DNA from 3 places in the Serratia sp. L9 genome. Region 3 is predicted to be linked to each of the others. Evidence: predicted binding sites of a transcription regulator. Region 3 holds the regulator's gene; each other region holds the start of a gene.
What was found. Region 3 encodes ArgR, which controls arginine synthesis, uptake and breakdown. Its sites were predicted from a motif close to ANTGAATAAAAATACANT; they were not measured.
Positions count from the first base shown of each region.

Region 1: the regulator ArgR is predicted to act here: its motif matches at 3,467-3,484, upstream of argF (ornithine carbamoyltransferase).
Region 2: the regulator ArgR is predicted to act here: its motif matches at 7,693-7,710, upstream of argC (N-acetyl-gamma-glutamyl-phosphate reductase).

Region 1 covers NZ_CP192591.1:443,556-454,232, forward strand. The annotation lists gene ACQ86O_RS02050 (MFS transporter) at 1-308, shown strand, start outside; gene ACQ86O_RS02055 (bifunctional 4-hydroxy-2-oxoglutarate aldolase/2-dehydro-3-deoxy-phosphogluconate aldolase) at 355-1,002, shown strand; gene ACQ86O_RS02060 (IclR family transcriptional regulator) at 1,270-2,073, shown strand; partial or broken gene miaE (tRNA isopentenyl-2-thiomethyl-A-37 hydroxylase MiaE) at 2,127-2,750, opposite strand; gene rraB (ribonuclease E inhibitor RraB) at 2,923-3,345, opposite strand; gene argF (ornithine carbamoyltransferase) at 3,508-4,527, shown strand; gene ACQ86O_RS02080 (ABC transporter substrate-binding protein) at 4,812-6,380, shown strand; gene ACQ86O_RS02085 (ABC transporter permease) at 6,392-7,441, shown strand; partial or broken gene ACQ86O_RS02090 (ABC transporter permease) at 7,442-8,262, shown strand; gene ACQ86O_RS02095 (ABC transporter ATP-binding protein) at 8,255-9,091, shown strand; gene ACQ86O_RS02100 (ABC transporter ATP-binding protein) at 9,078-9,794, shown strand; gene pyrB (aspartate carbamoyltransferase) at 10,138-10,677, shown strand, end outside.
Region 2 covers NZ_CP192591.1:1,306,832-1,317,508, forward strand. The annotation lists gene ACQ86O_RS06145 (bifunctional aspartate kinase/homoserine dehydrogenase II) at 1-2,284, shown strand, start outside; gene metF (methylenetetrahydrofolate reductase) at 2,529-3,422, shown strand; gene ppc (phosphoenolpyruvate carboxylase) at 3,540-6,176, opposite strand; gene argE (acetylornithine deacetylase) at 6,495-7,640, opposite strand; gene argC (N-acetyl-gamma-glutamyl-phosphate reductase) at 7,858-8,862, shown strand; gene argB (acetylglutamate kinase) at 8,883-9,656, shown strand; gene ACQ86O_RS06175 (argininosuccinate synthase) at 9,684-10,677, shown strand, end outside.
Region 3 covers NZ_CP192591.1:582,989-593,665, reverse strand. The annotation lists partial or broken gene tamB (autotransporter assembly complex protein TamB) at 1-1,080, shown strand, start outside; gene ACQ86O_RS02825 (gamma-glutamylcyclotransferase family protein) at 1,084-1,434, shown strand; gene ppa (inorganic diphosphatase) at 1,485-2,012, opposite strand; gene ACQ86O_RS02815 (methyl-accepting chemotaxis protein) at 2,269-3,822, shown strand; gene fbp (class 1 fructose-bisphosphatase) at 3,862-4,866, opposite strand; gene mpl (UDP-N-acetylmuramate:L-alanyl-gamma-D-glutamyl-meso-diaminopimelate ligase) at 5,037-6,416, shown strand; gene yhcN (peroxide/acid stress response protein YhcN) at 6,606-6,869, opposite strand; gene yhcN (peroxide/acid stress response protein YhcN) at 7,003-7,266, opposite strand; gene argR (transcriptional regulator ArgR) at 7,793-8,263, opposite strand; gene mdh (malate dehydrogenase) at 8,732-9,670, shown strand; gene ACQ86O_RS02780 (helix-turn-helix domain-containing protein) at 9,739-9,999, opposite strand; gene ACQ86O_RS02775 (DNA-binding protein) at 10,183-10,536, shown strand; gene ispB (octaprenyl diphosphate synthase) at 10,660-10,677, opposite strand, start outside.

The sequences.
Region 1 (10,677 bases), 140 kb from region 3:
CTATGGTGGACAGTCTGGCGGCAACCCTGGTGTTACTGGTGATTGCCATGGCCCTGCTTTCCTCGCTTTCAGCAACCGGCTGGGCATTACCGGGAGATGTCGCTCCGGCCTCCATGGTGGCTTCGGTTGGCAGTATCCAGAACTTTGGTGGCTATTTTGCCGGATCGTTATCGCCATTGGTAACCGGGTTAATCGCCGACGTCACCGGGTCATATACCCTGGCCTTCGTCAGCGGCGGGATTATCGCAGCCTGTGCTGCGCTGTGTTACTGGTTCATCGTCAAAGAACCTGTGACCGTAACGGATTGATGTAATCAGGGAGCCGACTCCCTGATATTTCCCTAAGAGGTTGTCCATGATTAAGCAACGCGTGATTCGCGCTATAGAAGAAACCGGCATAATTGCCATTGTCCGCGGCGTCGCGCCTGAGGGCATTTTACCCCTGGCCAACGCGCTGTATGACGGCGGTATTCGGGTAATTGAAGTCACTTGTAACTCTACCCGCCATCTGGAAAGCATCAGCGCGCTTAAACGGGAACTGGGTGACAGAATGTGGGTGGGGGCAGGTACGGTATTGAATCCGGTGATGGCACAGTTGGTTCTGGATGCCGGGGCCGATTTTGTCCTCTCCCCCGACTTCAACCCCGAGGTGGTGATGATGGTGCATGAAAAACAACGCCTGATGATCCCTGCGGTAATGACAACCTCAGAGATTTTACAGGCCTGCCGCCTGGGGGTGGATTTATTGAAGCTGTTCCCGGCCAATAGCCTGGGTGTAAATTATATGAAAGAGGTGCTGGGGCCATTGGATAACCTGTCGATGATCCCGGTTGGCGGTATTACGCTTGAAAATACCCGCGAGTTTGCCAAAGCCGGTGCGTTTGCCGTGGGTGTCGGGAGCGCACTGACCAATAAGCAATGGATCGAAAGTGGGGATTGGCGGGCTATCACCAGCCAGGCGCAAGCCTTTATCCAGACGTTTGCACAAAGCAGACAGAGCTGAAACCAGCAGGCCTCGATATATACCCGATGAATTTCAGGTTGGCCGCTCAAGCGCAGCCCTGCACCCACGGCATGAGGAGCTTCCTGTAGAGGCATCCAGCGCCCTTAAGTCAGTAACTGGGGGGAGTGCAGGTAACAACGCTGCAATTTGAAAGGCGACGGGTATAAGGCCGTCGCCTGCTGATGATCCACAACGCCCCAGGCCGCTGTATTCACTCCCATTACCTCGTTATACTGCCAGCTATAAAAATGACAGTGAGGTAAGCCTGTGTCTGAAAAGATAAATCGTTCGGTTGCCCGGGCATTGGATATGCTGGAGCTGGTCGCGGCAAGCAAAAACGAACTGACCATTACCGAAATCAGCAAACAGCTGGGCATCCCAAAGAGCACCACCTTTGATATTCTCTACACCCTGCTCGATAAAGGCTACCTGGAGCAAGCCAACGAGAAGCAGAAGTCGTTTAAACTGGGCGTAAAATTGTTCCAGACGGGCGCCTGCTATCTTGAACAGACTCCTTTTCACAATGTGGCGCATGCGATGCTGGAAAAGCTCGCAGAAGTCGCAGGTGAAACCGTGTTTCTGGCGTTGCTCAATAATGACGAGCTGGTTTATTTCGATAAAGTGGAAAGCCCCAACTCTGTCAGAACCTCCGCCAGAATTGGTTCAAATAACCCGCTGTACTGTACCGGCCTGGGTAAAGCTATCCTGGCTACGTTACCCGACGATGAAATCAGGGCCATTCTGGCACGCACTGGCGGGCTGAAGCCCATCACGCCCTATACCGTGACCGATGAAGCGAAGTTCTTCGCCATTTTAAATCAGGCACGCCAGCAAGGTTATGCGGTTGACGATCGCGAACATAACGCAGAAGTTTTCTGCCTTGCCGCGCCGATCTACAACCTTCAGGGTAAGGTCTATGCCGCCATCAGCGTTGCCAATCTGTTTACCAAAATTAACCACCAACCGGAAAAAATTGCCGCGTTGGGGAAACTGATCTCCGATACGGCTTTGGAGCTCTCACAGCGCATAGGCTACCGTGGCCAGCGGTTGTATGCCGATTTCCTGCCTTAGCGTGAATATCGCGCCCGGAGAAGAAGGCGCAAAGAGGATTGAACATCAAGAAATCAGGCCACCGGCACGCCGCTATGAAAACGGAATTCGCTATCAGGCGATTGGATTAGCTCCGCCTCAATACGGCCAAAGTACGCCACGCGTTCACTGATGTCGCCATTGGCAATCTGCTCTGCCAACTGCAGGTAATCCTGATAGTGGCGCGCTTCGGATCGCAGCAGTGAAACATAGAACCGGTGCAGTTCATCATCCAGAAAAGGGGCCAGTTTGGCAAAGCGTTCGCAGGAACGGGCCTCGATATAAGCACCGCAGATCAGTTTGTCGATCAGGGTTGCCGGATCGTGAGTGCGAACTTCACGGAGCATTCCCTTGGCATAACGGCTGGCGGTGATCTTTCTATATGGGATCTGCCGGGCCTGCATAATCTCCAAAACCTGCGAGAAATGGTGCAGTTCTTCTTTTATCAGCAACACCATCTTGTCCACCAGATCCTGGCCGTAGGCCGAGCCATTTTTCGGCAGGATTTTCCTGGTGAACGCGCTTTGCCGAAACAGCGCTTCCGGCACATCCTGCTCCTCGTGCACAAACGCCTCGTAGGGTTTGAGCAGCGCCAACAAGGCGTCACCGCTCTCTTTGTCTGCCACATAGCGGCGGATCAGCCACATGCCGGTCTGTGCCGCTTTTAATTCACACACCAGATGGTCGGTCAGCAACAGATGCAGGTTTTCCGGGCGCCGATCCAGCCGTCCGGGGTTTCGCAGTGCAGGAAGTTTACAATCGGAGATAGTAAGGATTGGTATTTCATCGGGTCTTATCAGAGGCCGGTGAGAACCGGCCTTCAGGATTTAATTAATGACGTTTGCCGTCGTCGTCTTCATCGATAAAGTCGCCGTCTTCGTCGTCGCCTTCTTCACCGTTCGGATCTTCATAATAGGTGCCCCAACCGTCGTAATTGACACCGCATTTTTCTGCCAGTGCCACCAGTTGTTCCACCTGGCTGTCGATCAGTTCGGCATTCAGGGCAACTTCGCTGATCACGTCACAGCACATCACCAGGGAACCATCTTCCACTTCCAGTTCTTCGGCATCGGTCACTTCGTAGCCTAACTTGAAGGCTTCAACGGCAGCCTGCTCCAAAACTTCAAACTTTTCGGCAGAGAAATGGTGCTCGATGGTGTAGAGCGCATCCGGATCGCTGCCATCTTCCAACAGTTCTTCGATGATCAGGCGGGTTTCTTCACGTTGTTCTTCCAGCAATTCGCGGTTTGCCATTCCTCTATCCTCAATAAAATGGACTTCATTACTTCTATTTTCACACACCACCGCCACTGCTGCCATGATAAACGTGAAAGATTTCTCTTCCGGGGTTGAAATTGAATATTCATACATATAAAGTGAATTTTAATTCATTCTAAACGATCAGGATATACGGAGATGAGCCAGATGAACCCGTTCTACAATCGTCACTTTTTGAGGTTAATGGATTTTACCCCCAGCGAGATCCAGTCCTTGCTGCAACTGGCGGCAGAGTTAAAGCAGGCCAAAAAGCAGGGCCAGGAAACCCGCCACCTGCAAGGTAAAAACATTGCGCTCATCTTCGAAAAAGACTCAACCCGCACCCGATGCTCTTTCGAAGTTGCCGCATTCGACCAAGGGGCGCACGTTACCTACCTTGGCCCAAGCGGTAGCCAGATTGGCCATAAAGAATCCATGAAAGACACTGCCCGCGTCCTGGGCCGTATGTATGACGGTATTCAGTATCGGGGTTTTGGCCAGTGCCTGGTAGAAATGCTGGCAGAACATGCAGGCGTACCGGTATGGAATGGCCTGACCAACGAATTCCACCCGACCCAGTTGCTGGCAGACTTGCTCACCGTGCGTGAGCACTTGCCGGGCAAAGCCTTGAATGAGGTGAAATTCGCCTACCTTGGTGATGCACACAACAATATGGGCAATACCCTGTTGGAGGCAGCGGCGCTGGTGGGGATGGATCTGCGTCTGGTCGCGCCGAAAGCCTGCTGGCCGCAGGCCGAGCTGGTCGCCCAGTGCCAGGAGTTGGCACAGCAGACCGGTGGCAAAATAACGCTCACCGAAGACATTGCCGAAGGAGTGCAAGGGGCCGATTTCCTGTACACCGACGTTTGGGTCTCCATGGGAGAGCCGAAAGAAGTGTGGCAGGAGCGTATTGCGTTGCTGCGACCTTATCAGGTGAATATGGCCATGGTTAAACTGACCGGCAACCCACAGGTGAAATTCCTGCACTGCCTGCCCGCCTTCCATGACGATCAAACCACGCTGGGTAAGCAGATGGCGGAACAGTACGGCATGCATGGCGGCATGGAAGTGACGAATGAAGTATTCGAATCGGCACACAGCGTGGTGTTCGATCAGGCAGAAAACCGCCTGCACACCATTAAAGCGGTGATGGTCGCCACGCTGAGCAACACCCTGTAAGCCTCACTTAAATTGCCGGGGCGCGTCACGCACAGGCAAAAAATGGGGAGGGTTCTTTGAGCCTTCCCCAACCCCTTCCCCTGATCCTGGCGTTGCAGCCAATAACGCTGCAGCATGAAAGACGACGGGTATAGTTGATTTCGCTATATCAAATAACTCAATGGCCTTTGCCAGCTTTTTATGAACGTTCTACCGTGGCATTCTGACGGCTGAACAGCCGTAAAAAACAATGATAACAACCTCTTCTCCGTTCTGGTCTACCGGCACATTTAAGGGATACGTCTATGAAAGCCAAAGTCTTGCCGCTGTTAATTCTTGCTGCTCTTTCCACTGCCGCACTGGCCGCCACGCCACCTAATACGCTGGTGGTGGTTCAGTCACTGGATGATATCGTCAGCCTGGATCCGGCGGAGGCCAACGAGCTTTCCAGTATCCAGACCGTGCCGAGCCTCTATCAGCGTCTGGTGCAGGCCGATCGGGACAACCCGGCCAAGGTGATCCCGGTGCTGGCGGAAAGCTGGCAGGATGATGCCGCCGCCAAGACCCTGACGGTGAAACTGCGCCCACAGGCGGCCTTCTCTTCCGGCAACCCACTGACCGCCGATGACGTGATTTTCTCTTATACCCGCGCGGTGAAAATGAACAAGTCACCGGCATTTATTCTCAACGTGCTCGGCTGGCAACCGGACAATATCCAACAACAGTTGAAGAAGATCGACGATCATACTGTGCAACTTAGCTGGACGGCAGACGTCAGCCCGGCGGTGGCGCTGAATATTCTCTCCACGCCAATCGCCTCCATCGTCGATAGCAAAACGGTGCAGCCCAATGTGAAGGGCGAGGACTTCGGCAACGCCTGGCTGAAAATGCACTCTGCCGGTAGCGGCCCGTTCAAGATGCGGGTTTATCAACCGCATCAGGCGATCGTGCTGGATGCCAACCCAACCTCACCGGGTGATAAGCCGCTGCTCAGCAATATCATCATAAAAAACGTGCCGGACCCAAGCGCGCGCCGCCTGCTGATCCAGCAAGGCGATGCCGACGTGGCGCGTGAACTCGGCCCGGATCAGACCGCCGCGCTGAAGAGCCAGGCCGGTGTGAAAGTGCTGGAAATCCCTTCCGCCGAACAGAATTACCTGGTGTTCAATAGCGGTAATTCTGCCAATCCTCTGCTGAAAAACCCGGCCTTCTGGGAAGCTGCGCGTTATCTGGTGGATTATCAGGGCATCACCAAAGATCTGCTGAAAGGGCAATATTTCATCCATCAAAGCTTCCTGCCGGTTGGCCTGCCGGGGGCGCTGGAAGCTAATCCATTCAGCTTCGATCCGGCCAAGGCCAGGGCAATCCTGGAAAAAGCCGGGATCACCAACGCCAGCCTGACGCTGGACGTGGAAAACAAACCGCCGTTTATCACTATCGCCCAGTCACTACAGGCCAGCTTCGCCCAAGGTGGCGTCAAGCTCGATCTGTTGCCTGCCGCCGGTAGCCAGGTGTATGCCCGCGTGCGCGCCAAACAGCATCAGGCGGCGATCCGCCTGTGGATCCCGGATTACTTTGACGCCCACTCCAACGCCAGCGCCTTCGCCTATAACGACGGTAAAGGCAGCACGGTTGCCGGGCTGAACGGTTGGCAGATCCCTGAACTGAACCAGCAGACGCTGGCGGCGGTGGCACAGGCCGATCCGACCAAACGCACCGCACTGTATACCGCCATGCAGCAGGAACTGCAGCGCAGTTCGCCGTATGTGTTTATCGATCAGGCCAAAACGCAGGTGGTGTTGCGCGATAACGTGAAAGGCTACCAACAGGGCCTGAATGCAGATATGGTCTATTACGATCGCGTTAGCAAATAATCAGGATTGTCATGTCGGTAGCAATAAAATCTACGCCGGGTGGGGCTACCCGGCGTCTTCTTTGGCGATTGGCACAGGGGCTGCTCCAACTGGCGTTGACCCTGTTCGGCCTGTTGTTGATCACTTTCCTGCTGTCAGCACTCTCACCGGTGGATCGCGTGTTGCAGATCGTCGGCGATCACGCCAGCGCCGCCACCTATGAACAGGTCAAGCACCAGCTTGGCCTGGATCGCTCCCTGCCGGTGCAGTTCTGGCACTATCTGGAGCGGCTGGTCCACGGCGATCTGGGTATCTCCAGCGCCACCGGCCAACCGGTGTTGCAGGATCTGCTGCATGCCTTTCCGGCCACGCTGGAACTCGCCACGCTGTCGCTGGTGATCGGCGCCACGCTCGGCGTCCTGTTCGGCGTGCTGTGCGCACGTTTTGCAGGCAGCAAGCTGGATATCTCCGTGCGTTTTATCACCCTGCTCGGCAATTCGGTGCCCATCTTCTGGCTGGGTCTGTTAATGCTGTTGCTGTTTTACGCCAAGCTGCAGTGGAGCGCCGGGCCGGGGCGGTTGGATGATATCTACCAATACAGCGTCGAGGCCAAAACCGGCTTCGTCCTGATCGATACCTGGCTTTCCGGCGATATGGGTGCAGTACGCAATGCGTTGGCGCACCTGGTGCTGCCGGTCTGCCTGCTGGCTTATTACTCACTGGCCAGCATCACACGCCTGACGCGCTCCGCCTGCTTAAGCGAGTTAAACAAGGAATACGTTATGCTGGCCCGCGCCAAAGGCGCCAGTGAGATGCGGATTATGTTCCGCCATGTGTTGCCGAATATCAGCGGCACCTTACTGACGGTGATCGCCCTCGCTTACACCAGTATGCTGGAAGGCGCGGTGCTGACCGAGACGGTATTCTCCTGGCCAGGCATTGGCCGCTACCTGACTACCGCGCTATTTGCCGGTGATACCACCGCCATCATGGGCGGCACGCTGCTGATAGGCCTGTGCTTTGTTATCATTAACAACCTCACCGATCTGCTGGTGCGTTTGCTTGACCCGAGGGCGCGCTAAATGATCATGACGCGACTCAAACGCTCACCTTCCGCCACCTGCGGAGCCTTTATCTTGCTGCTGCTGGTATTGATTGCGCTGTTCGCCCCCTGGCTGGCACCGGTCGATCCCAACTGGCAAAACGCCGCCAATCGCCTGCTGCCACCCAGTGCCGGTCACTGGCTTGGCACCGACAGCTATGGCCGCGATGTGCTTTCCCGCCTGATTTATGGTACCCGCCCGATGCTTGGGCTGGTGTTGCTGGTCACGGCGATCACCTTACCGCTCGGCCTGCTGGTTGGCGTGCTTTCTGGCTATTACGGCGGCTGGATGGAGCGCGTACTGATGCGCTTTACCGATGTGGTCATGTCGATGCCACGGTTGATCCTGGCCTTTGCCTTTGTCGCCATGCTCGGGCCTGGATTGGTCAACGGCGCGTTGGCATTGGCACTCACCACCTGGCCTGCCTACGCACGCCAGGCAAGGGCCGAGATCCAACTGTTACGTAAAAGCGACTATCTGGCCGCCGCCGAGATGATGGGCATCCAGGGGCCACGCCTGTTGTGGGGCCATATCCTGCCCATGTGCCTGCCTTCTGCCGTGGTCAGGCTGGCGCTGGATCTGGCAGGGATTATTCTTGCCGCCGCCGGTTTGGGGTTCCTTGGCCTGGGGGCTCGCCCTCCGATGGCGGAATGGGGATCTATGGTGGCGGACGGTATGCAGGTGATCTTCGATCAGTGGTGGATCGCCGCGATCCCGGGGGTGCGATCCTGATCAGCAGCCTGGCGTTTAACCTGCTGGGCGATGGCCTGCGCGACTTACTGGATCCGCATCATGACTGAGCCATTATTAACCGCACGCAATCTCAACATCGAGTTTAACGGCCATAAGGTGGTGGATAGCCTTTCGCTGCATATCGGTCGTGAAAAAGTGGCGTTGGTGGGGGAATCCGGCTCCGGTAAATCCATGACCGCCCGTGCCCTGATGGGGCTGGTGCGCAAACCGGGCATCGTAACCGCCGACAGACTCAGCTACCGCCAGACCGATCTGCTGGCGTTAAAACCGCGCCAGTGGAACCCAATACGCGGCGCAAAAATCGCCATGGTGTTGCAGGACCCCCGTTACGCCTTGAACCCGGTGCGCAGCATCGGCAAACAGATTGAAGAATCCCTGTGGCTGCATAACGCCCTTACCCGGGCCGATCGCCTTGAACGGGTGCTGAACTCACTGGCGGCCGTCGGCCTGCCGGAGAGCGCTTATCACAGTTACCCCGGCCAGCTTTCCGGCGGTATGGGCCAGCGCGCCATGCTGGCGATTGCGCTGGTTAACGACCCGCAACTGCTGATTGCCGATGAGCCCACCTCAGCACTGGACGCCAGGCTGCGCAATCAGATCCTCGATCTAATCGTTGAACAAACAACCCGACGTAACATGGGGCTGTTGCTGATCAGCCACGATCTGCCGCTGGTGGCGGAACGCTGCGATCGGGTGTTGGTGATGTATCAGGGGAAGCTGGTGGATCAGGGGATCGCGGCCAACCTGCCGTTGGCGACTCACCCCTACACCCGCACACTGTGGGCCTGCCGCCCCAACGCGGCGACCTATAGCCAGGATCTGCCGGTGCTGGATCGCAGCATCGATTTTACCCGGAGCGAAGATGGCGCTGATTGAAATTGAAAACCTGCAGGTCAGTTTCCCGCAGGATAACGGGCGTAAGATCGCGGTGGAGTCGGTGAGTTTTGCCGTTGAAGCCGGGGAAACCTTCAGCCTGATTGGCGCTTCCGGCTGCGGTAAATCTACCGTGTTGCGGGTATTGGCGGGTCTGCAACGTGAATGGAGCGGTGAAGTGCGGCTGTTGGGCCAGGCTATTGCGCCGTTACAGCGTTTTACCGGCCAGTTGCGTCGTGACGTGCAGATGGTGTTTCAGGATCCTTACGCTTCGCTGCACCCGCAGCACAGGATTATGCGTACGCTCGGGGAGCCGCTAAAGATCCATGGCGAGAAACATATCCCGGAGCGGATCGGCCAGGCCCTGCAGCAGGTGGGGTTGGCTGCGGCCATGGCGGAGCGCTATCCTCACCAGCTTTCCGGCGGCCAGCGCCAGCGTGTGGCTATTGCACGCGCCCTACTGTTGCGGCCCAAACTGCTGCTGTTGGATGAACCGACCTCCGCGCTGGATATGTCGGTGCAGGCGGAGATCCTCAACCTGCTCAACCACCTCAAGCGCGAACACGGCATGACCTATCTGCTGGTCAGCCATGATGGCGATGTGGTAGCCCATATGTCCGAGCGTGCCGCCCTGATGCAGAGCGGCCACATTGTGCGCCATTATCACCGGGCAGCGCTTCAGGCCGGGGAGCATGTCCAGGACTAGCCCGGCACAGGTAAACGCCCCTTACCCTGCTCTCTCCCACCGGGAGAGGGGTTACAAGCCAATCGATTGCGAAAATTGTAAAAAACGGGTGTTTTAACGCTTGCAGAGAAAAAAGCGCGAGTATAATGCGCGACAATTTGCCAGGAGAAAGCATGAAAAACGACGTTTGTTTTGTTCGCCATACTCGACAAAACCGACTGCCTATCGGCGGCCAGCTGCCGTTATTTCCCCTGTTGCATTACCTATCATTTAAGGCCCCTCGTTGAGGGGCTTTTTTTGTCCGCAGAATTGCTTTTACATTGAAAGAACCCCGAGCCAAGGGGTTGATCCGAGGAGAGTGAACATGGCCAATCCGCTGTATCGCAAGAACATCATCTCTATTAACGATCTCAGCCGTGAAGAACTGGAGCTGGTGCTGAGCACCGCCGCCAGTCTGAAAGCTAACCCGCAGCCAGAGCTGCTCAAGCACAAGGTGATCGCCAGTTGCTTCTTTGAAGCATCCACGCGCACCCGCCTTTCGTTTGAGACCGCTATTCAGCGCCTGGGGGCTTCGGTGGTAGGCTTCTCCGACAGCAGCAACACCTCGCTCGGCAAGAAAGGCGAAACGCTGGCCGATACCATCTCGGTAGTCAGCACCTATGTCGACGCCATTGTGATGCGCCACCCGCAGGAAGGGGCTTCACGCCTGGCATCAGAATTTGCCGGTGGTATTCCCGTTTTGAACGCCGGTGACGGTTCCAACCAGCACCCGACGCAAACCCTGCTGGATCTGTTCACCATTCAGGAAACCCAGGGCCGCCTGAGCAATATCAACATCGCCATGGTCGGTGACCTGAAATATGGCCGCACCGTGCATTCACTCACCCAGGCGCTGGCCAAATAC
Region 2 (10,677 bases), 720 kb from region 3:
TGGCAGCACCACCAACCAATTGATTAGCTGGCTGAAGCTCAGCCAGAACGATCGCCTTTCCGCGCATCAGGTGCAGCAGACACTGCGCCGTTATCACAGCGAACTGATCGGTGGTTTATTACCGCCGGAAACCGCAGAGCCGCTGATTGCCGAATTTATCCACGACCTTGAGCGCCTGGCGGTATTGCTGGACGGCAAAGTTGACGATGCGGTGTATGCCGAAGTGGTGGGGCACGGGGAGATCTGGTCAGCCCGTTTGATGGCCGCGGTGCTGAACAGGCAGGACATGCAGGCGGCATGGCTGGATGCGCGTGATTTCCTGCGGGCCGAGCGTGCTGCACAGCCGCAGGTGGATGAAGGCCGCTCCTATCCTTTATTACAACAGCTGATGGCTCAGCATCCGGGCAAGCGCCTGGTGGTGACCGGCTTTATTTCGCGCAACGACGACGGTGAAACCGTGCTGTTGGGGCGTAACGGCAGTGACTATTCAGCAACACAGATTGGTGCCTTGGCCGGTGTGGAGCGGGTCACTATCTGGAGCGATGTGGCCGGGGTTTACAGTGCCGACCCCCGTAAAGTGAAAGATGCCTGCCTGCTGCCGCTGTTGCGCCTGGATGAAGCCAGCGAACTGGCTCGCCTGGCGGCTCCGGTGCTGCATACCCGTACCTTGCAGCCGGTATCCGGCAGCGATATCGATCTGCAACTGCGTTGCAGCTACCAGCCAGAACAAGGTTCTACCCGCATCGAGCGCGTGCTGGCTTCAGGCACCGGTGCCAAAATTGTCACCAGCCATGATGATGTCTGCCTGATCGAACTCAGCGTAGCTCCCCAGCATGATTTCAAGTTGGCGCAGAAAGAACTGGAACTGGTGCTTAAGCGCGCGCAGATCAAGCCGCTGGCCGTAGGCGTTCATCCTGACCGTAACCTGATCCAACTGTGCTACACCTCGGAAGTGGTGGGCAGCGTATTGCGTATTTTGCAGGAGACCGTGCTCCCCGGTGAGTTGCAACTGCGTGAAGGATTGGCGCTGGTGGCGCTGGTGGGTGCCGGGGTTTGCAAGAATCCGCTGCACAGCCATCGGTTCTATCAGCAGTTGAAGGACCAGCCGGTGGAGTTTATCTGGCAGGCGGAAGATGGTATCAGCCTGGTGGCCGTGCTGCGTCAGGGGCCAACCGGTCTGCTGATCCAGGGCCTGCACCAGACGCTGTTCCGTGCAGAAAAACGCATTGGGCTGGTGCTGTTTGGTAAAGGAAATATCGGTTCACGTTGGCTGGAGCTGTTTGCTCGCGAACAGAAGAATATCTCGGCGCGCAGTGGTTTTGAATTTACCCTGGCCGGGGTGGTGGACAGCCGCCGCAGCCTGCTGGATTACGAAGGGCTGGATACGAGTCGCGCATTGGCATTCTTTGAAGAAGAAGCCCAGGAACTGGATGAAGAATCGTTGTTCCTGTGGATGCGCGCGCACCCGTTTGACGATCTGGTGGTGCTCGACGTTACCGCCAGCGAGAGTCTGGCAGAGCAATACCTGGATTTTGCCAGTTATGGCTTCCATGTGATCAGTGCCAATAAATTGGCGGGGGCGTCGTGCAGCGCCAACTATCGTCAGATCCGTGATGCTTTTGCCAAAACGGGTCGCCACTGGCTGTATAACGCCACGGTGGGCGCTGGGCTGCCGGTGAACCATACCGTACGCGATCTGCGTGACAGCGGTGACAGTATCCTGGCGATCAGCGGTATTTTCTCCGGCACGCTATCCTGGCTTTTCCTGCAGTTTGACGGCACGATCCCCTTTACCGACCTGGTCGATCAGGCCTGGCAGCAAGGGCTGACGGAGCCCGATCCTCGCGTCGATCTCTCTGGGCAGGACGTGATGCGTAAGCTGGTGATCCTGGCTCGCGAGGCGGGTTATGATATTGAACCCAACCAGGTGCGTGTTGAGTCGCTGGTACCCGCCGGTGCGGAGAATGGCTCTATCGACCAGTTCTTTGAGAACGGCGATGCGCTGAATCAGCAGATGTTGCAGCGCTTTGAAGCGGCCAGTGAAATGGGGCTGGTGCTGCGGCATGTGGCGCGTTTCGATGCCAATGGTAAAGCGCGGGTTGGCGTTGAGGCCGTGCGGCCGGAGCATCCACTGGCCTCGCTGCTGCCTTGCGACAACGTGTTTGCCATTGAAAGCCGCTGGTATCGCGATAATCCGCTGGTGATCCGCGGGCCAGGGGCCGGGCGTGATGTTACCGCCGGGGCGATCCAGTCAGACCTTAACCGTTTGGCGCAGTTGCTTTAAATCTTTGAGTTAACCTCAGGGGGCGGCGGTATGCTGCCCCTGCTTAATCTGCCATCCTCATTCCCTGCCAAGACGATCATGAAATTCTCTCATCCAGCGTGAGGATTAATCATTACATTACCCTCACTTTACTGTTGACTCTTCGGGCAACATCCGGCATTTTCTATCTAGACGTCTAAACGTATAGACGCTTATTAAAATAAAGCAAAACGCAAAACAGCGATCGATAAGAGGCGGACAGGGTATGAGTTTTTTTCACGCAAACCAGCGGGAAGCGCTGAATCAGAGTCTGGCAGAGTTAAGCGGCCAGATTAATGTGTCGTTCGAGTTTTTCCCGCCGCGTACCAGCGAAATGGAAGATACCTTGTGGCAGTCAATCGATCGCCTGAGCAGCCTTAAACCCAAGTTTGTTTCTGTCACCTACGGTGCCAACTCGGGCGAGCGCGATCGCACTCACAGCATCATCAAAGGAATTAAAGAGCGTACCGGCCTGGAAGCGGCACCACATCTCACCTGTATTGATGCCAGCCCGGCACAGCTGCGTGATATCGCTACCGACTACTGGAATAGCGGTATCCGCCATATCGTTGCACTACGTGGCGATCTTCCTGCGGGCGGTGGCAAGCCGGAAATGTACGCAGCCGATCTGGTGACGCTGCTCAAAGACGTTGGTGATTTTGATATTTCGGTAGCAGCCTACCCGGAAGTTCATCCAGAAGCGAAAAGCGCTCAGGCGGATCTGATCAACCTGAAACGTAAAATCGATGCCGGTGCCAACCGTGCTATCACCCAGTTCTTCTTTGACGTAGAAAGCTATCTGCGTTTTCGCGACCGCTGTGTGGCTGCCGGTATTGATGTGGAAATCGTGCCAGGTATTTTGCCGGTGTCCAACTTCAAGCAGTTACAACGCTTTGCCACCATGACCAACGTGCGTGTGCCAAGCTGGATGACCAGCATGTTTGACGGGCTGGATGAGGACCCGGAAACCCGCAAAATGGTCGGCGCCAATATCGCCATGGACATGGTGAAGATCCTGAGCCGCGAAGGGGTGAAAGATTTCCACTTCTACACCTTGAACCGTGCGGAAATGAGTTACGCCATTTGCCATACCTTGGGGGTTCGCCCAGTAACGGCGTAAGATCGCATCGTTTCAAGAGAACAGCGCTGTGCTATCACGGCGCTTTTTTTATGCCTGTTCCCCATAAAAAAAGCACTGCGTCTCGGCAGTGCTTTCGGGTTAAAGACTTCATCGAACCTAGCCGGTATTGCGCATCCCGGCGGCGACGCCTGCGATGGTGACCATCAGCGCCTGCTCAACGCGGGCATCCGGTTGTTCCTGCTGGCGTGAACGGTGCAGCAGCTCCGCCTGCAGCACGTTGAGGGGATCGGTGTAAACGTTGCGCAAGGCAATAGATTCGGCAATCCACGGCAGGTCTTCCATCAGATGATCGTCGTTGGCGATGGTCAGTACAACCTTGATATCGCTTTCCAACTGATCGCGTAGCTGTTGGCCCAGTGGCCACAGGGCTTTATCAACCAGGCGCTGATCGTAGTATTCCGCCAGCCACAGGTCGGTTTTGGCAAATACCATTTCCAGCATCGCGATACGGGTAGAGAAGAATGGCCAGTTGTGGCACATGGCTTCCAGTTGATCCTGTTTGCCAGCCTTCACCGCTTCTTGTAGGCCGGCACCGGCACCCAGCCAGGCTGGCAGCATCAGGCGGTTCTGTGTCCAGGCAAAGATCCACGGAATGGCCCGCAGGCTTTCTACGCCGCCGTTTGGCTTGCGTTTGGCCGGGCGTGATCCCAATGGCAGTTTACCCAGTTCCAGCTCCGGCGTGGCGGCACGGAAATAGGGCACGAACTCTGGGTTCTCACGCACGTAGCCGCGATACATTTTGCATGAAGTTTCGGACAGTTCGTCCATCAGTGAGCGCCACTCTTTCTTGGGCTCTGGCGGTGGCAGCAGGTTAGCTTCCAGAATGGCACCGGTGTAAAGCGCCAGGCTGCTGATAGTGACTTCTGGCAGGCCGAACTTGAAGCGGATCATCTCACCCTGTTCGGTTACCCGCAGGCCGCCTTTCAGGCTTCCCGGCGGCTGTGACAGCAGGGCGGCGTGGGCAGGAGCGCCACCGCGGCCAATCGAACCGCCACGGCCATGGAACAGCGTCAGCGCTACGCCAGCTTTCTCGCAGGTTTTGATCAGAGCATCCTGTGCACGGTATTGTGCCCAGGAAGCGGCCATCACACCGGCATCTTTCGCCGAGTCGGAATAACCGATCATCACCATCTGTTTGCCCTGAATAAAGCCGCGATACCAATCGATATTCAGCAACTGGGTCATCACATCATCGGCGTTATTCAGATCGTCCAGTGTCTCGAACAGCGGAGCTACCGGCAGGGCGAACGGGCAACCTGCTTCTTTCAGCAGCAGATGCACGGCCAACACGTCGGACGGTGTGCGGGCCATTGAAATCACATAGGCGGCGATCGAACCCTGCGGCGCTTCAGCGATAACCTGGCAAGTTTCCAGTACTTCCTGGGTATCGGCGCTTGGCTCCCACTTCAGCGGCACCAGTGGGCGTTTGGAGTTCAGTTCACGGATCAGGAATGCCTGTTTGTCGGCTTCTGACCAGCTTTCGTAATCACCCAGCCCCAGATAGCGGGTCAGCTCGGCAAGGGCTTCGGTATGGCGGGTGCTTTCCTGACGTACATCAATACGAACCAATGGCACGCCGAAGCAGCGCACGCGGCGCAGTGTATCCAGCAGTTGCCCGTTGGCAATGATGCTCATGCCGCAGGCTACCAGTGACTGGTAACAGGCGTACAGCGGTTCCCACAACTGCTCGTTATTTTCCAGCAGATCGTGCGGGCGCAGGACGCGCTCGCCTTTCAGGCGGCCTTCAAGATAGGCTTGAGAACTCATCAACTGGCTGCGCAACTGCTTCATCAATTCGCGGTAAGGTTCTTGTACCTCGTCACCACCGGCAAGTTCGCGCAGTTCGGGGGTACATTCGGTCATCGACAGTTCGGAGACCAGCACCTGAATATCCCGGGTAAACAGATCGCAGGCTTTCCAGCGGCTCAGCAACAGCACATGACGTGTGATTTCTGCGGTGACGTTCGGGTTACCGTCGCGGTCGCCCCCCATCCATGAGGTGAAGCGGACAGGCACGGATTCCACCGGCAGGCGGTAATCGATGGAGTTTTCCAACTGTTCGTTAAACTCACGCAGGAATGCGGGCACACCTTCCCACAGGCTGTTTTCTACCACGGCAAAGCCCCACTTGGCTTCATCGACCGGCGAAGGACGATTTTTGCGGATTTCGTCGGTATGCCAGGATTGTGCGACCAGTTGGCGCAGGCGGCGCATGATTTTATTGCGCTCGTAGTCGGCCAGATCGTTATGGTCTAGCTGGCTGAGGCAGTGGTTAACCTCAACCAGTTTATGAATCAGTGTGCGACGGGTAATTTCCGTCGGGTGGGCCGTCAGTACCAGTTCGATGGAGAGATCGTCCACCGCCTTTTGCAGCTCTTTGTTACTGAGTTTTTTATCTTTCAGCCGGGCAAACAGCTGGGCCATCGCTTCCGGGTTGCTGGCCGCTTCGCCATGGGGCGAAATACTGTGGTATTGCTCGGCCACGTTGGTCAGGTTAAGGAATTGGCTGAAGGCGCGGGCAACTGGCAGCAATTCATCATTGGACAGATTCTGCAACGTCGATAGCAGCTCCTGACGATGAGCCTCATTACCGGCACGTGAAGATTTGGAAAGCTTACGGATAGTTTCAACGCGATCGAGAATATGCTCGCCCAGCGCTTCTTTGATGGTATCGCCGAGCAATTTGCCGAGCATACTGACATTACTTCGCATTGCCGAATATTGTTCGTTCATATAACCCCTGACCCAGTTCTCTGCATACCCATCATCCCCCCGGTTATGGCGTTGTTAACCACCACCTGAGCGCGGTGAGTACGTGATTTTTCATCTTGTAAGTAAATTTCACGTGCCTGGCGAAGTCCGCCAGTTTTAGCAAGCCACGTTCCTGTCCAATCATCAATTGACACTATTTTTAGCAAAAAAACATCAAATTCGGCGTATTTTCTGAAATTTAATTACGGGCTGCCGGTTATCAGTCTGGCTTATTGGCTTCAGTTTGTACGCCTAAAGAGGTAGGGAATGGTAACTCATTCCCCTGCTTTTATTAATGGTTTATTGCTGGCAGAAATGGTCAACCAATTGGCCCAGCAGCTTGCGTGTCGGCTCGATAAATGCGGTATCGAGATATTCATCTGGTTGATGTGCCTGGTTAATCGAGCCTGGCCCCAGGACCAGCGTTGGGCATACTTCCTGGATAAATGGCGCTTCGGTGCAGTAGTTGACCACTTCGGTACGTGACCCCAGCAACTGCTCAATTACCGCCACCATCTGGTGATCGGTTGGGCATTCGTAGCCCGGGATTGGCGGATGCAGTTCATCGATAGTCAGACGACCTGGCCAGCGTTGGCTGACCGGCGCCAGCGCTTCATGCAACAGCGCGTTGATATTATCCAGCGTCATGCCCGGTAACGGGCGGATATCCATATGCAATTCACAACAGGCGCAGATGCGGTTGGCTGCGTCACCGCCACTGATATGGCCGAAGTTCATGGTTGGATAAGGCACCGCGAACGCTGGATTATTGTAGCGTTCCTGCAACGTTTTACGTAATTCCATCAGATGCCCGATGGATTCATGCATCAGATCGATGGCATTCACGCCTCGCGCCGGATCGCTTGAGTGGCCCGATTGACCCACGATGCGGATTGCATTGGAGATATGGCCTTTGTGTGCGCGTACCGGCTGCAGAGAAGTGGGTTCGCCAATAATGGCAAAATCCGGGCGGACTTTGGTGGAGGCGGCGAAATAACGTGCACCGGCCATCGTCGTTTCTTCATCTGCGGTGGCCAGAATGTACAGTGGCTTGGTCAGTTTACTGGGGTCAATGTCGCGCAGGGCATCCAGAATAAACGCAAAGAAGCCTTTCATGTCGGCGGTTCCCAGCCCGTACAGCTTGTTATCGTGTTCGGCCAGGGTAAAGGGGTCACGCGTCCAGCGGCCCTGATCGTAGGGCACGGTATCGGTATGGCCTGCCAGCAGCAGCCCACCACTGCCTTCGCCGAGGCTTGCCAGCAGGTTGAATTTATTGCGGGTATCTGGCACGGGTTGTACGTCGACGCGGAAACCCAAATCGTTAAACCAGCCAGCCAGCAAGTTGATTAATGCTTCATTACTCTGATCGAGGGCACCATCGGTGGCGCTGATCGACGGAGTGGCGATCAACGCCCGGTACAGCTCAATAAATGGAGGTAATTTCATCTTCACTGTTGACAGCCTTTGGTTAGGATAGTATCAATATTCATGCATTTATTTTGAATAAAAATACAGTAAGCTGGAGCGTAAGGGAAACGATGCCCAGGTGTTTATAAAAACATCAACGCTCAACCATATGGGTGAAGCGCGCAACAACGCGACCAAGCCCTGCTACCGGAGTCGCAAGTGACTCGTATTGCCAGCCAAGAAGGTGAAAGGCCACATGTTGAATACGCTGATTGTTGGTGCCAGCGGTTATGCCGGAGCAGAGCTCACGGCTTACCTGAATCGCCACCCACACATGAACATAACCGCTTTAGCGGTTTCAGCGCAAAGTGCAGATGCAGGAAAATTGCTTTCTGAGCTGCATCCTCATTTAAAAGGTGTCATCGATCTGCCTTTACAGCCTCTGGTTGACGTGGTCGAAGCCGCGAAAGGCATTGATGTTGTCTTCCTCGCCACTGCCCATGAGGTGAGCCATGATATCGCGCCAGCCTTCCTGGCAGCCGGTTGCGTGGTGTTCGATCTTTCCGGTGCTTTCCGCGTTCAGGATATTGAGTTTTACAGCCAATATTATGGTTTTAAGCATCAGCATGCCGATTGGCTGGCGCAGGCGGTTTATGGGCTGGCAGAGTGGCACAGTGAAGAGCTCAAACAGGCGCAGTTGATTGCCGTGCCGGGGTGCTACCCGACGGCTGCGCAACTGGCGCTGAAACCTTTGATCGATCAACAACTGCTGAATCGGGATCAATGGCCGGTCATCAACGCCGTTAGCGGCGTGAGCGGCGCCGGGCGTAAAGCCAGCATCACCACCAGTTTTTGTGAGGTCAGCCTTCAGCCTTACGGCTTGTTCGCCCATCGTCATCAACCAGAAATCTCTGCCCACCTGGGGGTGCCGGTCATCTTTACGCCGCATTTGGGCAACTTCCCTCGGGGTATTCTGGAAACCATCACCTGCCGTCTGAAAGCCGGCGTTACTGCCCAGGACGTGGCGGCGGCTTACCGTGCGGCATATGACGGCAAACCGCTGGTACGGTTGTACGACAAAGGAGTGCCGGCCCTGAAATCCGTTGTGGGCCTGCCGTTTTGCGATATCGGCTTTGCCGTGCAGGGCGAGCATCTGATCGTCGTGGCAGCAGAAGACAACTTATTGAAAGGTGCAGCCGCCCAGGCGGTGCAATGCCTGAATATCCGTTTCGGGTTCCCGGAAACCCAGTCATTACTTTAAATCAGCGTGAGTAAACAGCGATGAATCCATTGATTATCAAGTTAGGCGGCGTATTACTGGACAGTGAAGAAGCGCTGGAGCGCTTGTTTACCGCGCTGGATGTCTATCGCCAAGAGCATCAGCGCCCGCTGGTGATTGTCCATGGCGGCGGTTGCGTTGTGGATGAACTGATGAAACAGCTCTCCCTGCCGGTGGTGAAGAAAAACGGCCTGCGCGTCACGCCAGCCGAACAGATCGACATCATTACCGGTGCGCTGGCGGGGACTGCCAACAAAACCCTGCTGGCATGGGCAGTGAAACACAAAATCAACGCCGTTGGTCTGAGCCTGGCAGACGGTGGCAGCGTTGCTGTCACGCAGTTGGACCCAGCATTAGGTCACGTTGGCAACGCACAACCAGGTTCTCCCGTGCTGCTCAATACCTTGTTGGGTGCCGGTTACCTGCCGGTGGTAAGTTCCATTGGGATCACTAACGATGGCCAACTGATGAATGTGAACGCCGATCAGGCTGCGACGGCCCTGGCCGCCACGCTGGAGGCGGATTTAATCCTGCTGTCGGATGTCAGTGGCATTCTCGACGGGAAAGGGCAGCGTATCGCGGAAATGACAGCACAAAAAGCAGAGCAACTGATTGCTCAAGGCATCATTACCGATGGTATGGTTGTGAAGGTGAATGCGGCACTGGATGCGGCCCGCACGCTTGGCCGCCCGGTGGATATCGCCAGCTGGCGCAATGCCGAAAAGCTTCCTGCTCTGTTTAATGGTGTGTCGATTGGCACCCGGATCCTCGCTTAAATTTAAGAATTAACAAGGAATAACACAATGCAAAACAAAGGCATCAAGAAAATCGTTCTGGCGTACTCCGGCGGTCTGGATACTTCGGCCATCATTCCATGGCTGAAAGAGAACTACGATGGCTGCGAAGTCGTGGCTTTCGTTGCGGATATCGGCCAGGAGCGCAGCGATCTGGAAGGCGTTGAGCAGAAAGCTCTGCAATCCGGTGCCTCTGAGTGCCACGTTGTCGATCTGCGTGAAGAGTTTATCCGCGACTATGTTTATCCGGTGCTGCAAACCGGTGCGTTGTACGAGGGCAGCTATCTGCTGGGTACCTCTATGGCGCGTCCGATTATTGCCAAAGCACAGGTTGATCTGGCGTTGAAAGTCGGCGCAGACGCGCTGTGCCACGGGGCAACCGGCAAAGGTAACGATCAGGTGCGTTTTGAAACCACCTATACCGCGTTGGCACCACACCTGAAAGTGGTGGCGCCATGGCGTGAGTGGAACCTGCGTTCCCGTGAAGCACTGTTGGATTACCTGAAAGAGCGTCATATACCCACCACCGCCTCACTGGAGAAAATCTACAGCCGTGACGAAAATGCCTGGCATATCTCCACTGAAGGTGGCGTGCTGGAAAGCCCATGGAATGCCCCGAATAAAGATTGCTGGGTATGGACTGTTGATCCGCAGGAAGCGCCGGATCAGCCAGAGCAGGTATCGGTCACTGTAGAGAAAGGCCGTGTGGTTGCGGTGAACGGCGAGGCGATGAGCCCATACAAATGTCTGGAAACCCTCAACGTGCTGGGTGCCAAACACGGCGTTGGCCGTATTGATATTGTGGAAAACCGCCTGGTAGGTATCAAATCCCGTGGCTGCTACGAAACCCCAGGGGGCACCATAATGGTGGCCGCACTGCGCGGAGTTGAGCAGTTGGTTCTGGATCGTGATAGCTTTAAGTGGCGTGAGCAGTTGGGCCTGGAAATGTCCTATGTAGTTTACGATGGCCGCTGGTTTGCTCCGCTGCGTCGTTCTATCCAGG
Region 3 (10,677 bases):
ATGACCGAAGGCCGCCTGACGCTGAACTTCAACGGTATGACCTCGACCTTGGAGGGGTTGCTCGCCACCACTCATGGGCAACTTAATCTGTCAGGTGATGCCGACTGGCGTGATATCAACGCCTGGCGGGCGCGTATTGCCGCCAAAGGCGATCGGCTGCGGGTAACGCTCCCTCCGATGGTGCGCATCGATGTTTCCCCGGACGTCGTGTTTGAAGCCACGCCGCAGCTATTCTCGTTAAACGGTTCGGTAAATATACCTTGGGCACGTATTACGGTGCAGGAACTGCCTGAGAGCGCGGTAGGGATTTCTCCAGATGAAGTGATGCTGGATAACCAACTGAAACCGATCCAGCCGGCGACGGCGGGCATCCCAATCAACAGTAACTTGATGATCCGTGTCGGCAACGACGTGCGCCTGGACGCTTTCGGCCTGAAAGCCAGATTGCAGGGTGATCTGCGGGTTGCACAGGACAGGAATGGCCTGGGGTTGAATGGCCAGATTAATATCCCTTCGGGCCGCTTCCATGCCTACGGGCAGGATCTGATCGTGCGTAAGGGCCAACTGCTGTTTTCTGGCCCACCGGATCAACCCCTGCTGAATATTGAGGCGATCCGCAACCCGGATGCAACGGAAGATGGTGTCACTGCCGGGGTTCGTGTGACCGGTATGGCCGATGCGCCAAGGCTGGAAGTGTTCTCCGACCCGGCAATGTCGCAACAGGAAGCGCTGTCTTATTTGTTGCGGGGCCAGGGATTGGGCAGTACCGGCGCAGATGGTAACGCCATGACCTCAATGTTAATTGGTATGGGGGTTGCACAAAGTGGTCAACTTGTGGGTAAAATCGGCGAGGCGTTTGGCGTAAGTAATCTGGCCCTTGATACCGAGGGAGTTGGAGACAGCTCCCAGGTTGTGGTGAGCGGTTATGTCCTCCCTGGCTTACAAGTAAAATATGGGGTGGGGATATTCGATTCATTGGCCACGCTGACGTTGCGATACCGCCTGATGCCTAGGTTGTATCTGGAAGCGGTGTCTGGCCTTGACCAGGCACTGGATGTGCTTTATCAGTTTGAGTTTTGAGCTATGCGAATAATTGTCTACGGCAGTTTAAGACGCAACCAGGGAAACAGCCATTGGATGACCAACGCCCAATGGCTGGGTGAACATGAGTTAGAAGGCTATCAGCTTTATAATCTGGGTCACTACCCGGCGGCGATCCCTGGAGAGGGCAAGATACACTGTGAAGTGTATCGTATTAACTCATCGATTCTGGCAGAGCTGGACGATTTAAAAAGCAATACCAAGGACTATAAGCGCGAGCTGATTCAGACGCCTTATGGTAGTGCGTGGATCTACCTGTATAAGCACAGCGTGGACGGTTACCCGCAGATTAAAAGCGGTGATTGGCTAAAGCGTCTTGACGAAAAGCAGTAAAAAAACACCGCTCATTGAGCGGTGTTTTTCCTTCCAGAACGGGCTGCTAATTACTTTTTGGCGCGTTCGAAAGAGGCGATGATTTCAGCTTTGGCTGCAGCAGCGTCTGCCCAACCATCTACTTTCACCCATTTGCCTTTTTCCAGATCTTTGTAGTGCTCGAAGAAGTGGGTAATCTGCGCTTTCAGCAGTTCCGGCAGGTCGTTCACATCTTTTATGTGATCGTATTCTTTGGTCAGCTTGCTGTGCGGAACGGCGACCAGTTTTGCATCTTCACCGGCTTCGTCAGTCATTTTCAGTACGCCAACCGGACGGCAGCGGATCACTGAGCCTGGCTGCAGCGGGTATGGGGTTGGTACCAGCACGTCAACCGGATCACCATCCAGTGACAGGGTGTGGTTGATGTAACCGTAGTTGCACGGATAGAACATCGCGGTAGACATGAAACGGTCAACGAACAGCGAGCCGGTTTCTTTGTCGATTTCATATTTGATCGGATCGGCGTTAGCCGGGATTTCGATAACTACATAGATGTCTTCCGGCAGGTCTTTGCCAGCAGGGACCAGATTCAAGCTCATGTCGGTTTCCTTTAATCAAACCAGAAATGGAGTGGGGGCTATTATAGCGGACTCTTTTGCGATTTCCTGTCCTTTTCATCGCTGACTCATGGCTTGAGTAATGAGGGGGTAATTTCCAGATTAATCTCCTACGGCATTAAGTTTTCTTCCCGGCAGCCGATAACTTCATCAAATAATAAGGGTTCAGCTTTAGCTGGCCCCGCGTTTTACCTCCTTACATCTGTTGTGACTTATCTTTTAAAGCCGGGAAGAACTCATGTTAAAAAGAATTACGGTCAAGGCCGGGCTGATTGCCTTGCTGAGTCTGATGACGTTGCTGCTGATTATCGTCAGCATCATTGGTGTGAAAGCGATTAACGAAGGCTCGCGTTCGCTGGGCACCCTGAACCAGATCCTGGGGGAAGAACTGGGCTCATTGGCCAATAGCTCAAACCTGACACTACGGGCCAGAACGGCCGCCGCGCTTGCGGTACACCAACGCGAGATAGGCCAGATTGACGTCGCCGATGCCACGGTCAAACGGATCGATGGCTATCTCGAACAGTCAAAAGGAGAAATGGCGCGCTTTGTTAACGTCGGCACCGTGACCGAGCGTGGCCGCCAGTTCTCTCAACGTATGCAGGCAAGCTATCGCGCTTATCTGGAACAGGGCGTTGAGCCGATGGCGGCAGCGATCAAGGCCGGCAAGCTGGATGATTACTACGCCATTCAGGAGAATAAAATTTCCAAGCTGAGCATCGCGTTTGAAGATGACCTCGGTGAGTTCCGTGCGTTTGCGATGGAGGTCGGGCAACAACATGTCCATGAAGCGCAGAGCAATGCTACCACCAAGATCATCCTGGTCGTCTCCGCCGGGTTGCTCAGCGTCTTGCTGGCGGTATTGGCCTGGTTCGCACTGCGTCTGATTATCCTGCGACCACTGGATGAGTCGATTGCCCAGTTGGAATATATCGCTGAAGGGGATCTGACCCACGATATTAGCGGTGAAGGGGATACCGAAATGGGGCGCCTGGTGCGGGCCATGCGGCGTATGCAGCAGTCGTTGGTCGTGTCAGTCAGCAAGGTGCGCGATGCCAGCAGCCAGATTGACACTGGCTCGCGCGAATTGGCGGCCGGTAACGTTCATCTGGCGCAACGAACCGAGGAGTCGGCTGCGTCTTTAGAGGAAACTGCCGCCAGCATGGAGCAACTGACCTCCACGGTGAGGATGAATGCCGAAAACTGTGAGCAGGCCAATCAACTGGCGCTGAGCGTATCGGATATTGCCGAACAAGGCAGTGAGGTGGTCAGCCAGGTCATGAGCAAGATGCAGGCCATTACCGACAGTTCCCGCCGTATCGCCGATATTATCAGCGTCATGGACGGTATTGCGTTCCAGACTAATATCCTGGCACTGAATGCAGCGGTAGAGGCCGCGCGTGCCGGTGAGCAAGGCCGCGGTTTTGCCGTGGTGGCCGGTGAAGTACGCAGCCTGGCTCAACGCAGTGCGCAATCGGCCAAGGAGATAAAAGGGTTGATCGAGGCCTCACAAAACCGGGTACAGGAAGGTGAGCAGATGGCGGGAACTGCGGCGAAGACCATGAACGGTATCACTGGGGAAGTGGGGCGTGTTACGGCTCTGATGCGAGAAATTTCAGCGGCAACCCGTGAGCAAAGCAGTGGGATTGAGCAGGTCAACCTGGCGGTGGCCCAGATGGATCAGGTGGCCCAGCAGAATGCGGCGTTGGTAGAAGAGGCGGCTGCGGCAACCCGTTCTCTGGAGGAACAGGCGCAGGCGTTGGCACAAAGCATGGCGGTGTTCAAACTGTAATGCGGTAGAGGGGCGGTATACCGCCCCTTCATTACGGCGTTATTCGTCTGGGTTTTCAGCAATAAAGCGTTCGGCGTCTTCAACCATCGACTTGGTGCCTACGAAGAACGGCGCACGCTGGTGCAACAGCTCTGGCACGATATCCAGAATGCGGTTTTTACCATCGCTGGCTTTACCGCCGGCCTGTTCTGCCAGGAAAGCCATTGGGTTGCATTCATACAGCAGGCGCAGTTTACCTTTCGGGTGGCTGGCGGTGCTTGGATAAATATAAATGCCGCCTTTGAGCAGGTTACGGTGGAAGTCAGCAACCAGTGAGCCGATATAGCGTGAAGTGTAAGGGCGGTGAGTCGCTTCATCCTGCTCTTGGCAATACTTGATGTATTTCTTCACCCCGAGCGGGAACTTGATGTAGTTACCTTCGTTGATGGAATACATATTGGCTTTTTCCGGGAAGCGAACTTTCTCGTGAGAGAGGCAGAATACGCCCAGAGAAGGATCGTAGGTAAAGGCATGCACGCCATAACCGGTGGTGTAAACCAGCATGGTAGAAGATCCATAAACTACGTAGCCGGCAGCAACCTGGGCGTGGCCAGGCTGCAGGAAATCTTCTTCGGTGACGGGGGTGCCAACCGGAGTGATACGGCGATAGATAGAGAAAATCGTCCCCACCGAAACGTTGACATCAATGTTGGACGAACCGTCCAACGGATCCATCAACACCACATATTTACCATTTTCAGCTCGCTCGCCGTCAAAAATCACGATCTCGTCTTCTTCTTCCGAAGCGATACCTGCAACTTCACCGCGTGCTTTCAATGCAGCTTTCAGTTTTTCGTTGGCGAAAAGATCCAGTTTCATCTGAACTTCGCCCTGAACGTTTGAAATGCCGCTGGTCCCGAGAATATCAACCAGACCGGCTTTGTTGATATCACGGTGGATGATTTTGGCGCCCAGTTTAATGGCAGAAAGTAATGCGGTCAGTTCGCCGGTAGCGTGTGAAAAGTCGTGCTGTTTTTCGACGATAAATTCGCCTAACGTTTTCATGACACAATCCCTGAATCTACGGATGGATAGCGGTTCGTTAACATACCGCCAACGTTTTCGCCAGCAGTGTAGCCCAAAGCAACTCGTGATTCATAGGCAAATCCATTTCTTCTGGACGATTCTGAGCGTTAGAATAGGCACTAAATCGATGCACTTAAATGAGAAACCTAATGCGCATACATATTCTTGGGATCTGCGGCACCTTTATGGGTGGGCTGGCAATGCTGGCACGTTCGCTTGGGCATGAGGTGACGGGTTCAGATGCCAACGTTTATCCTCCGATGAGCACCCTGCTGGAAAACCAGGGCATAAACCTGATCCAGGGTTATGATCCCGCTCAGTTGGATCCGGTGCCGGATTTGGTGATTATCGGCAATGCGATGAGCCGGGGTAACCCTTGTGTGGAGGCGGTGCTGGAACAGGGCATTCCTTACGTTTCTGGCCCGCAGTGGCTGCATGATTATGTGCTGCGCGATCGCTGGGTGCTGGCGGTAGCGGGGACACACGGGAAAACGACCACCGCCGGGATGGCAAGCTGGATCCTGGAGGCTTGCGGCTATCAGCCGGGCTTTGTGATTGGTGGCGTGCCGGGTAACTTTGATGTTTCTGCCCGTCTTGGCGGCAGCCCATTCTTTGTCATTGAGGCCGATGAGTACGACAGTGCTTTCTTCGACAAACGCTCCAAGTTTGTTCACTACAGCCCACGTACGCTGATCATGAACAACCTCGAATTCGATCATGCGGATATTTTTGACGATCTGAAAGCGATCCAGAAACAGTTCCACCATCTGGTGCGCCTGGTGCCGGGCAAAGGCAAGATTATCCTGCCGGAGAACGACGCGCATCTGAAGCAGGTCATGGCGATGGGCTGTTGGAGTGAACAAGAGTGGATTGGTGAAGAAGGTGCCTGGTGTGCGCATAAGTTGACCACGGATGCCAGCCACTACGAAGTTCTCCTCAACGGTGAGAAAGTGGGTGAGGTGAATTGGGTTCTGGTGGGTGAGCACAACATGCATAATGGCCTGATGGCCATTGCAGCCACTCGCCATGTGGGTGTACAGCCAGCCGATGCCTGCCGCGCACTGGGTGATTTTATCAACGCTCGTCGCCGCTTGGAATTGCGTGGTGAAGCACATGGTGTCACGGTTTATGACGACTTTGCTCATCATCCTACCGCTATTCTGGCAACGCTGGCCGCTTTACGTGGCAAAGTAGGTGGGACAGCCCGTATTCTGGCCGTACTGGAACCGCGTTCAAACACCATGAAGATGGGGATCAGCAAAAACGATCTGGCACCTTCGCTTGGCCGTGCCGATGAAGTATTCCTGTTCCAGCCCCATCACATTCCATGGCAGGTTGCTGAAGTCGCGGATGCCTGCGTGCAACCGGCGCATTGGAGTGCCGACCTTGATACGCTGGTGGACATGATCGTGAAAACCGCACAGCCAGGCGACCATATTCTGGTAATGAGCAACGGCGGTTTTGGTGGTATTCATGACAAACTGTTGGCTGGGTTGGCGAATAAGGCTGAGCCGAAAGAAACCTACTGAGGTTTAATTGCATCCCCAAGATAAGGCCGCTGCTGCGGCCTTTTTTACGCTCACAAAAAAGCCCTCGCGAAGAGGGCAATGGGGTTCGTCGGATAGGACGACGATTTTTTCAGGGAATGTGCATTTACCTGAGAACTCGGCAGTGGCAGTGACGAGGGTAATCAGTTCGGCAAATGCAGCCCTGAATTATTATTTATAAATTTCTGCAGTGGCGTGCCAGTTGCCGTTTTCATAGGCTTCGACAACGCGATAGGCTTTAGCGCCTTGCTGGTCAGCTTTATCAGACAGCGCCTGACGGATATTGGAAGGTGCGCCGGTCACACCGCTAGCGGTAATGGTGCCGATAGATTGCATATTGCTGGCCTGGGCATCTGTCACCAGGGTGGCAGCAGAGGCACCGAAAGAAACGGCAGAGAGCAGGCTAATTGCAGCGATGGTTGTTTTCATGTTCATGATACTTGGATCCTTGATGGCTCGAAGATAACGGCCTGGAAGGGCTTTACAGCGTTTTTTATACTTGAAGGCTGTTATCTAACGTGATTTTTACCAGAGAATTACTGTGCGAAAATCGCATAACACATTGTAATTATTTATAAATTTCCGCAGTCGCGTGGTAGTTGCCTTCACTGCGAGCTTCGATGACACGGTAAGCCGTCGCGCCTTGAGCATCGGCTTTGGCAGACAGTGCCTGACGAATATCTGAAGGTGCAGAGCCTACGCCGCTGACGGTAATGGTGCCGGCAGATTGCAGTTTTTGTGCCTGAGACGCGTCAATTGACTGTGCTGCAAAAGCACCGAAAGACAGCATAGAAAGCAGGCTAATTGTTGCTACAGTAGTTTTAATGTTCATGATTTATCCTCTTCGTATTCTTTTATCAGTTCCAATGAACTGTGATTTACGTCACGAAAATGAGTATACATCTAGTAACTGTAAAAATTAATAGGAAGCTAACAATTTCTAGTGAAACTTTATTCGGTTCAGTACGGTTTTTAATAACCGAATGGAATAAAAAGCGCTTATAAAACGTTCTTTCAATGTTAAATTTATGTAATATCAATGGGGTAAGTGTTTTTGACCAAAAGTGCGGAATTAACCAGTGACTCTCACTAGCCAGCTTAAATTGTCATTTAAATGTGCTGTGGGTGGGCTGATAAGCAGTTTTAAACATGGTAGGGGCGCAGTAAAAAAACTGAGGTGGTAAACAAAGGGTTAAGAAGAGGCTAATAACGTGCGGCAGAGAGTTATGGCTGCCGCCTGGTAAAAGCGGCTTGGCGTCTGCGGGCGCAAACCTTAAGGGCGCCGGATAACAGCGCTCCTGCAATGCTAACCTTGTCGCATAGCGACCGCTTCAAATCTAGCGGTATAGCTCAAGGCATCAGAGTTCCTGCTCGAACAACGAAAGAATGGCTTCATACAGCTGGCGTGCGGTAAAAGTGCTGGCCGGGGTAACAAAAATAGTATCATCACCAGCAATTGTGCCCAGGATCCCTTCCGATTTGCCCAGTGAGTCTAACAGGCGGGCGATCAATTGTGCTGCGCCAGGGCTGGTATGGATCACCACAACGGCATCATTATGGTCGACATCCAGTACCAGATTCTTCAACGGACTGGTGGTGGTTGGCACACCGAGTTCGGCCGGAAGGCAGTACACCATCTCCATTTTGGCATTACGCGTGCGCACTGCACCGAACTTGGTCAGCATGCGTGATACCTTGGATTGGTTAATATTCTCAAAGCCTTCTTCTTGCAGCGCCAAAACGATCTCGCCTTGAGAACTGAATTTTTCTTCTTTCAATAACGCCTTAAACGCCTTGATCAGATCTTCCTGTTTTGCGGGATTACGCATTTTGCACCGTAGACTGTTGGTAATGGAGTTCATTATTATGCATATAAATGAATTTTTATGCAATACAGATCAGGGCTGGGGAAATAGTAATGCCCTAGAGTCAAGGAAAGGGAGAGATTTTAACAAAATCCGAAGCTCATGAATATGCCCTTTCAATGAGGGAAGCGAGCCAGCTCTCTGGTAAAGAAGATGTTATTAAAATGATGTTGTTCTGATGTTATGTAAGGGTGTAATGTAACGGCCGGTTAACGCGAACGTGAAGTGTCTCGCACTATTTTTGATTAGTGTGCGCTATGCCCTTAATGCGTAAGCTTTTTAATTTAGAATGACCGCAACAACGATCATTTTATTGCGCCAGATCTAAAACCGACTGTTAAGAGGTTGTTTTTAAAGGTGTGATAAATTAAGGTCCGAGACCAAGAATTCACGGCGCTTTTATATTCAAGATAAAAAATAAAGGAGTATAGGATGAAAGTTGCAGTTCTCGGTGCTGCTGGCGGTATCGGCCAGGCGCTCGCCCTTCTACTCAAGACCCAGCTTCCTTCAGGTTCTGAACTCTCTCTCTACGACATTGCCCCTGTTACCCCAGGCGTTGCCGTCGATTTAAGCCATATCCCAACCGCAGTTAAAATCAAAGGCTTCGGCGGTGAAGATGCAACCCCTGCGCTGCAAGGTGCGGATGTGGTGCTGATTTCTGCTGGTGTTGCGCGTAAACCAGGCATGGATCGTTCAGATCTGTTCAACGTCAACGCCGGTATCGTGCGTAACCTGATCGAGCAAGTGGCTAAAACCTGTCCGAAAGCCTGCATCGGGATTATCACCAACCCGGTAAACACCACCGTTGCCATTGCTGCCGAAGTATTGAAGAAAGCTGGCGTTTACGACAAGAACAAACTGTTTGGCGTGACATCGCTGGATATCATCCGTTCCAACACCTTTGTGGCTGAGCTGAAAGGCAAAAAGCCAGAAGAACTGGATGTGCCGGTTATTGGCGGCCACTCTGGCGTGACTATTTTGCCTCTGCTGTCACAGATCCCTGGCGTAAGCTTTAGCGATCAGGAAGTGGCTGATCTGACTAAACGTATCCAGAACGCAGGTACCGAAGTCGTTGAAGCCAAAGCCGGTGGCGGCTCTGCAACTCTATCTATGGGGCAGGCTGCAGCGCGTTTTGGCCTGTCGCTGGTGCGTGCATTGAGCGGTGAAAAAGGCGTCGTGGAATGTGCTTATGTTGAAGGTGATGGCAAATATGCCCGCTTCTTCGCACAACCGCTGGTGCTGGGTAAAAACGGTGTTGAAGAACGTAAAGACATCGGCACCCTGAGCGCCTTTGAACAAAAAGCGTTGAACGAAATGCTGGATGTGCTGCACAAAGATATCGAGTTGGGTGAGAAATTTATCAATAACTGATCCCCAAACATAAGCCGTATTGGTATTGCATAAGCCGCCGGGGCAAACTCCGGCGGTTTTTTGTTTTCTCATGATTTCATTCGACCTTTTCGATCCAGCAGATGATGCGTGCGTGGATCAAAATATCTGCTTGGCCAGATCTCAGCGGGGTGCACATTCAGTGCATCAGCGATCAACCATTCTCCTTTTGGCCAGGGGCGTAACAGCGCGTTTGCCAGCGTGGATGAGCTCAGGCCAGCTTGGCGTGAAACCGCAGCCATTGTGGTACCTCTCTTTTTCAATGCTGCTATGACGTCTGCTGGATGCCAATCTGGATTCCGTGAATTCATATTTACATTCCTTTTTTTGATTAGTGAAAGTACTGTTAGTGGTATAACTAACAGGTCAGAGTTAATCGTTTGAACAACACGAAACGCTTACTCAGAAAGCAGGATACCATTAAGTTTCCCAAAAATATCTTATTGGTTTCTGAAAAATAGAAATTGTCACATTAGTGTCACGAGATAATGGCTATGAAAAACGAGTGGTTTGCCGCCAAGGAGCTTACAGGCATCGCAGGATTACCTTCCTCTACACAGGGAATCAACCTAATGGCTCGGCGTGAAGGCTGGATCAGCCGCCGCCGGAAGGGTGTGCAGGGAAAGGCGTTGGAATACCACCTCGACAGCTTGCCCAGTAACGTTAAAAACCTGTTGATACTGCGGGAAGAGCCTGCGTCTTATGAAGCAGAGCGTCAGGATCCCTTGTTGGCGTGGATTGAGTACTACTACCACCTTTCGGAGAGCGAACGGGTGAAAGTGATGGAATTTCTGATGCGGGAAGGTGTGGGCAGCCTGCTGACGTGGATTACTGAAAGAAATAAATAGCGGAAGCTGCTGTTTACTCCAGGCGCTTCAGTTTCTACCTGGCGTAAAGAATGCCAGAGCGGGTTCTAAGAATGGATAGGCCTGCTTGGCAGGCCTATGGAGATATATAGAAATCGTTGTTTCTTAAAAATCGCGTTGAAC